Regions from separate parts of the Microbacterium sp. R1 genome, predicted to be linked through region 1. Evidence: predicted binding sites of a transcription regulator. Region 1 holds the regulator's gene; the other holds the start of a gene.
What was found. The regulator HspR, encoded in region 1, represses chaperone genes until heat shock. The targets are predictions, from matches to a motif close to AAGTTGAGTCNNNNNGACTCAACTT.
Positions count from the first base shown of each region.

Region 1 (3,401 bases):
CGCCATGTAGATCCGAGATCCCGCGAGACGACGAGGGCGGAGTAGTTGGAATCCCAGGCTCCAGGGCTGCCCCAGAAACGCACCGACATGTACGAGACGTAGATCGCGTCTCCGACAGCGAAGCCGTAGGTCGGAATCTTCGTGACCTCGCCACCGGCGCCGTTCGCGTCGTGATCGCCTTCGATGAGGGGCGCGGCGAGGCCGACCTCATCCTCCAGCCACCCCTCGAACTCGATGCCGTCCGACGGGTCGTCGTCGGTCGTCCACGCAGCCACGTTCGAGCGCCAGAACCCGCCCTGCCCACCGATCGACCCGGGCTCGCGTTCGCCGAACGTGTCGCCGAAGAAGAAGAAGGTCTTGTCACCGACGTTCACCATCGATCCGAGGTCGGTGCCCGCGACCGAGACCGACTCCGTGTCGTTCATGGCGCCAGGCCCCGTGAGCTGCGCGATCTCGGTGAGGCCGGACACCCCATCGAGCACGAACGGTTTGTCAGGATCGGGATCGACGATCACACCACCCTCTCCACTGCACCCGACAACAGCGACGGCCAGAACGAGGGATACCGCCACGGCCACGCGGCGGAAGGCGACAGGAAGGAAGGCGACAGGGCGGGACATGATCCTCCTCGATCGACGTGATTCCTCGAATCTAGCGAAATCGATTTCAACACACTAGGGTCGTCGACATGCTCGACTTCGCGACACCCCACTGGCTTCGGCCCTCTGGTGACGGCGCATCTGAGCCCCGGTGGGGACCTGTCGGCGGGCTCCAGGTCGGAATCCCGCCGACACCGGGGCCGCGCGGGCTCCTGCGCGTCTTCACCCCCTACCTCGACCACCCCCACGAGCGGCTGGTGAACTTCATCGCCGTGGAGCCGGTCCCGGAGGGCGCGACAGAACGGGGATTCTCAGAGATGGAGCCGAGCACGCTGGATCCCGGCAAGCAGGGCAAGAGGTTTTGGTCGGCGGACGATTCTGCAGGTGCGAACTCCATGCCGTCGACGGCCCCGGCCCGTGGACGGATCGGTACCGTCGAGGGCGTGGAGACGCTCACCGTCTGGATCGGCGTCGAACGCTTCGCCAACGGTGCGGATGTGAGTGTGAGGATACGGTTCTTCGCCGACCGGCCGCACGAGGTGGAGGTCGCGGGGTTCACGAGGGCGACATCTGTGCCGCTCTCACACCTGATCCTCACCGCGACGATGGGCAATTGGGCACGACTGCGGCTGCTGCACCTGGCGGACCGCGTGGTGTCGCCTGCCGAGCTGTGGCCGGAGTTCTCGGGCACCGCGTTCACCGCTCACGGCCGCTTTCCGCTCGCCGACCTGACCCGCGACGGGGAATCGGCGATGGTGAGCGCCACCGGCGACGAGGAGGAGCCATGGTCCGTCGAGTACTCCGCTGATACCGCGGAACACTGGCGCTTCCTCGGTCGTCGAGCCGTGCAGACCTGGCGCGTGGATGACCCGCACCCGGCGCTCGAAGCAGTGGTCAACGCCCGCTGGTCCTACTGGGCGAGTTCTTCGCCGATCCCCGGGGGTCCCGCGTACGAGAACTTCGAGATCGTCGAACCGTTCCGCAATGGTGCGGCGTTCCGGTTCTCCGTGGAGCCGCTCTGATCGAGGCGCTGCCTCCAGGCGCTGCCTCCAGGCGCTGCCTCTAGGCGCTGCCTCTAGGCGCTGCCTCTAGGGTCCCAGAGCACGACCTCGGTCGAGCGGCGCAGACGGCGACCGGTCGGCATGGGCACGACACCTGCGGAACCTGCGGCGAACACGCGCACGCCGGGGCGATTCTCCCGCTCGGTGCGCAGGGCGGCTTCGAGCACGGCGATCCGGTTGCGCAGCGCTCTGTTCTCGTCTTCGAGGTCGAGCAGACGAGCGATCGCGGGAAGGCTCACCCCTTCGGAGGAGAGCTGTGCGACCTCGCGCAGCTGCTCGATGTTGCGAGACGAATAGCGGCGCGAGCCGCCCGAGGTACGGCCGGGGACGACGAGGCCGATGCGGTCGTACTGCCGCAGCGTCTGAGGGTGAAGGCCGGAGAGCTCGGCGGCGGCCGCGATCGCGAACACCGGGGTGTCGGCGTTCATCATCGATTCCCCTCTCCTCTCCTACCCGTGTCTCTTGTCGTACGCGCGGACTCAGGCAGAGGCGCCGGAACAGGCGCGTTCTTCACAGAACGGCCTGATCCGGCGCGAACGCCTGTCCCGGCGATGTGATCCCGACGACTGCTCATCGCCGGGCCTTCGCCATCAACTCGGCTCGCGGGTTCTCATCGGGCTCGAGCTCCTGGAACTTCTCCAGCGCCGCGCGTGCGGCCTCGTCGAGGTGCGTCGGCACCGCGACCTGGAGCTCGGCGAGCAGATCGCCCGTGCCCTTCGACGTCGCGACTCCGCGACCCTTGACCCGCAGCACCCGCCCTGAGGGGGTGCCCGGTGCGACGCGGAGCTTGACCACGTCGCCGCCGAGGGTCGGGACTTCGATGGTCGCCCCCAGGGTCGCCTCCGTGAAGGTCACGGGCACGACGACGCGCAGGTTGAGACCGTCGCGCGTGAAGACAGGGTGCGGGCGCACCGTGATCTGCACCACGATGTCACCGCTCTCCCCACCATCGGGCGAGGGCCGGCCGCGGCCGCGCAGACGGATCTTCTGACCGTCGGCGACACCGGCGGGGATCTTCACCTTGAACGGCTTGCCGTCTTCGCCCTGCAGCGAGATGGTCTCGCCCTGCACGGCGGTGACGAAGTCGAGCGTGGTGCGCGCGGTCACGTCAGCACCGCGCTGCGGCCCGCCGAAGCCGCGGTAGCCGCCGCTCGGCTGGCCGAAGCGTCCGCCGCCGAAGCTCGCACCCTGGCCCTGGTTGAACATCGCGAAGATGTCCTCGAAGTCCGCCGTCTGCCCTCGGCCCTGCTGGCCGAAACGGCTGAACACGTCTTCGAAGCCGCCTGCGCCCTGGCCGCCCGCCGTGAAGCGGGCACCGGAGCCCATGGCGCGGATCTCGTCGTACTCCTTGCGCTGTTCCGCATCGGAGAGCACCGAGTAGGCCTCGCTGATCTCCTTGAACTTCGCCTCGGCCTTGGCATCACCCTGATTGGAGTCCGGGTGATACTTGCGCGCGAGCTTGCGGTACGTCTTCTTCAGTTCTGCATCGCTGACGTCCTTGGACACCCCGAGGGTCTTGTAGAAGTCCTTGTCGAACCAATCCTGGCTGGCCATCGATCACCTACCCTTCCGGGACAGCGACGACGACCTTCGCAGGGCGCAGCTCGACATCACCGAGACGATAGCCCACCTCGACGACCTCGAGGATCGTGGTCTTCTCGGCGCCGGGCGTCGGCTGCTGGAAGATCGCCTCGTGACGCTGCGGGTCGAATTCCTCGCCCTTCTCGCCGTACGCGACCAC
Region 1 covers NZ_JADDUD010000001.1:259,825-263,225, reverse strand. The annotation lists gene ILP86_RS01305 (DUF4185 domain-containing protein) at 1-620, opposite strand, end outside; gene ILP86_RS01300 (hypothetical protein) at 689-1,621, shown strand; gene ILP86_RS01295 (heat shock protein transcriptional repressor HspR) at 1,675-2,088, opposite strand; gene ILP86_RS01290 (DnaJ C-terminal domain-containing protein) at 2,231-3,214, opposite strand; gene ILP86_RS01285 (nucleotide exchange factor GrpE) at 3,222-3,401, opposite strand, start outside.

Region 2 (3,401 bases), on a different contig from region 1:
TGGCGCAGCGCCTGGTCGTCAGCACGGTGCTGCTCGGCTTCCTTAATCATCCGGTCGATCTCGCCCTGGTCCAGATTCGAGGTGTCGCTGATGGTGATGCCCTGCTCGGTGCCGGTGTCCTTGTCCTTCGCCGTCACGTGCAGGATGCCGTTCGCGTCGATGTCGAAGGTGACCTCCACCTGCGCTTCACCGCGAGGAGCGGGGCGGATGCCGGTGAGCTGGAACCGGCCCAGCACCCGGTTGTCTGCGGCGTTCTCCCGCTCGCCCTGCAGGACGACGATCTCCACCGACGGCTGGTTGTCTTCGGCCGTGGAGAACACCTCGCTGCGTCGGGCGGGGATGGTGGTGTTGCGTTCGATGATCTTCGTCATCACGCCACCGCGGGTCTCCACACCCAGCGACAGCGGGGTGACATCCAGCAGCAGCACGTCGTCGACGTCGCCCTTGAGGACGCCCGCCTGGATGGCGGCGCCCACAGCGACCACCTCATCGGGGTTCACCGTCATGTTCGGCTCCTTGCCGCCGGTGAGCCGCTTGACGAGCGCTTGGACAGCGGGGATGCGGGTGGAACCGCCCACGAGGATGACCTCGTCGATATCGTTCTCGCTGACCTTCGCGTCGGCCATCGCCTGACGCACCGGACCGAGGCACCGCTCAACGAGGTCAGCGGTGAGGTCTTCGAACTTGGACCGCTTCACGGTCATGGTGAGGTGCCTGGGTCCGCTGGCGTCGGCGGTGATGAAGGGCAGGCTGACCTGGGTCTGGGACACCGAGCTGAGCTCGACCTTCGCCTTCTCGGCCGCCTCGAACAGTCGCTGCAGCGCCTGCGGGTCGTTGCGCAGGTCGATGCCGTTCTCGTTCTTGAACTCGTCGGCAAAGTAGTCCACCAGCCGGCGGTCGAAGTCGTCGCCGCCCAGGTGAGTGTCACCCGCGGTGGATCGCACTTCGACGACCCCGTCGCCCACGTCGAGGAGGCTGACATCGAACGTGCCGCCACCGAGGTCGAAAACCAGGATGGTCTCGTGGTTCTTCTTGTCCATTCCGTACGCCAGTGCGGCGGCGGTGGGCTCGTTGATGATGCGCAGCACCTCGAGCCCGGCGATGCGTCCGGCGTCCTTGGTCGCGGTGCGTTGGGCGTCGTTGAAGTAGGCGGGAACGGTGATGACGGCCTCGGTCACCTTCTCGCCGAGGAACTTGCTGGCGTCGTCGACGAGCTTGCGCAGCACCTGGGCGCTGATCTCCTCCGGCGCGTACTGCTTGCCGCGGATGTTGAACCGTGCTTCGCCGTTGGGGCCTTCCACGACGTCGAAGCCGACGGCGTTGGCTTCCTCCTTGATCTCGTCGAAGGACCGGCCGATGAACCGCTTGGCGGACGAGATGGTGCCCTTCGGGTTGAGGATGCTCTGCCGGCGGGCAAGCTGCCCCACCAGCCGTTCACCGTCCTCGGTGAAAGCGACCACCGACGGGGTAGTGCGGGCTCCCTCCACGTTCGGGATGACCTTCTCCTCGCCGGCCTCCCAGACGGCGATAACGGAGTTCGTGGTTCCCAGATCGATTCCTACTGCCTTGGCCATGATGGTTGTTCCTTTCTTGTCGCGTGAGACACGTTGCAGGGGTCGTCAAAGAGCGCGCCAGGATCGGCGCAGGCGCAGGGCTGAGTGCCCAGAGTCAGGAAGCAGGCTGCTTCAGGGGGATCTTTCCTGACGGCGGGCTGCTCGATGGGCATCACCACCCGCAGGACGCCCAGGTCGCAGCTGGCGGTGACGCTGTCGCTGTCGATGCCGGGCGCCAGTCCCAGCAGCCGCATGAATTGCCCGTGGGGGCCGTTCGGCGGTGAACCACTTCGCGCCGGCGGTCCCGGACTGGGCCGCTGACCGCGCGGACGGTGAGCGGCTGGCCGCCCACCCAGCTCGATGGACTCCGAGTCGATGCCTGGCAGGTTCGCCTCAGGAACGTACTCGTCGCCCTCTCGGGACAGATCGACCCACATCGAGCGCGGATCCATCTGCTGAGCGATGCGCAGGTCCGCACATGAGGTCACCATCTCACCACCCCCTCCCATTTACGCTGAGTCGCTATAACTCCACTGCCGATGTTTGTTCGACGGTCGGAGGTGTAGAACCCACCAGGACGATGTGGTCCAAGCAGAGGCGCGAACGAAACTCGTTCTGGCGCCAGCATGGACCCCACGTAGACATTTCGCAAGACATTTGCCTGACGAACGGAGCCTGACCCGCTTTTCCGGACACCGACTTTGAGGCGATGATCGTCTCGGAAGGAGTCCGTGACATGCCTGCTGCCCACCCGCCGGAGTTCCGGCGTCGAGCCCTCGATCTTGTTGCTCAGGGCAATCCCGATGCGCAGACCGCGCGTGACCTCGGGATCAGCGAATCCTGCCTTCGGAACTGGATGAACCGTGACGCTGTCGACTCCGGCCGCAAGGCCGGGGTCACCACCGACGAGCACAAGGAGCTCGTCGAGTTGCGGCGCCGGAACCGGATGAATGGGCGAGCCGGCCGCCGTCACGGCGCGCGATCGCGGATGCGGAACTGACGACCACGATCCGCCGGATCCACTCTGACTCGCGGGAAACCTACGGTGCTCCGCGGGTGCTCGCCGAGCTCCGGCTCGGACTCGGCGTTCACGTCAGCCGCAAGCGCGTCTCGCGCGGCTGATGCGACTGGGCAGGCTGGCCGGAGTCTCGCACCGCCGGAAGCGGCGCGGCTGGAAGCCCGACACCGCCACGCACGAGGACCTCGTGAAGCGGCAGTTCCGCGCTGACGCGCCCAACCGGCTCTGGTTCTGCGACATCACACAGCACCGCTCGAGAGACGGATAGGTCTACTGCGCCGCCGTCATCGACGCGTTCAGCCGCCGCATCGTCGGCTGGTCGATCAGCGACCGGATCACCGCCGAGATCGTCGTCGACGCGCGGCAACGGACTCCCTCTGGTCACGCTGATCACGCCCGGGCAGGCCGGGGACTCGCCGATGTTCCTGCCGCTGATGGCGCACCTGCGCGTCGGCCGCGACACCGGTAGGCCGCGCACCCGACCCGAGGCGGTCCGCGCCGACAAGGCGTACTCGTCCCGCGCGATCCGCGGCCATCTGCGCTCCCGTGGAATCAAGGCCGCGATCCCCGAGCCCGACGACCAGAAGGGTCATCGCAAGCGTGGCGGGTCACGAGGCGGCCGCCCGGTCGGACTCGACGCCGCCGACTACAGGAACCGGAACGTGATCGAGCGCCGATTCTGCCACACCAAGCAATGGCGAGGGCTCGCCACCCGCTACGACAAGCACGCGGTCATCTACCGCGCAGCCGTCCTCATCCACGCCGCGATCAGCTGGATTCGAACACTTGCCTCGTAACGCTCACAGATGCTGCCTCCTCGGCCCGGTGGC
Region 2 covers NZ_JADDUD010000006.1:111,894-115,294, reverse strand. The annotation lists gene dnaK (molecular chaperone DnaK) at 1-1,574, opposite strand, end outside; gene ILP86_RS20060 (Hsp20/alpha crystallin family protein) at 1,559-1,990, opposite strand; gene ILP86_RS18645 (transposase) at 2,290-2,553, shown strand; gene ILP86_RS20055 (IS3 family transposase) at 2,535-2,675, shown strand; partial or broken gene ILP86_RS18635 (transposase) at 2,805-3,368, shown strand; gene ILP86_RS18630 (hypothetical protein) at 3,340-3,401, opposite strand, start outside.
Region 2: a site for HspR is predicted at 2,065-2,089, ahead of ILP86_RS20060 (Hsp20/alpha crystallin family protein). Genes of this name have one in related genera too.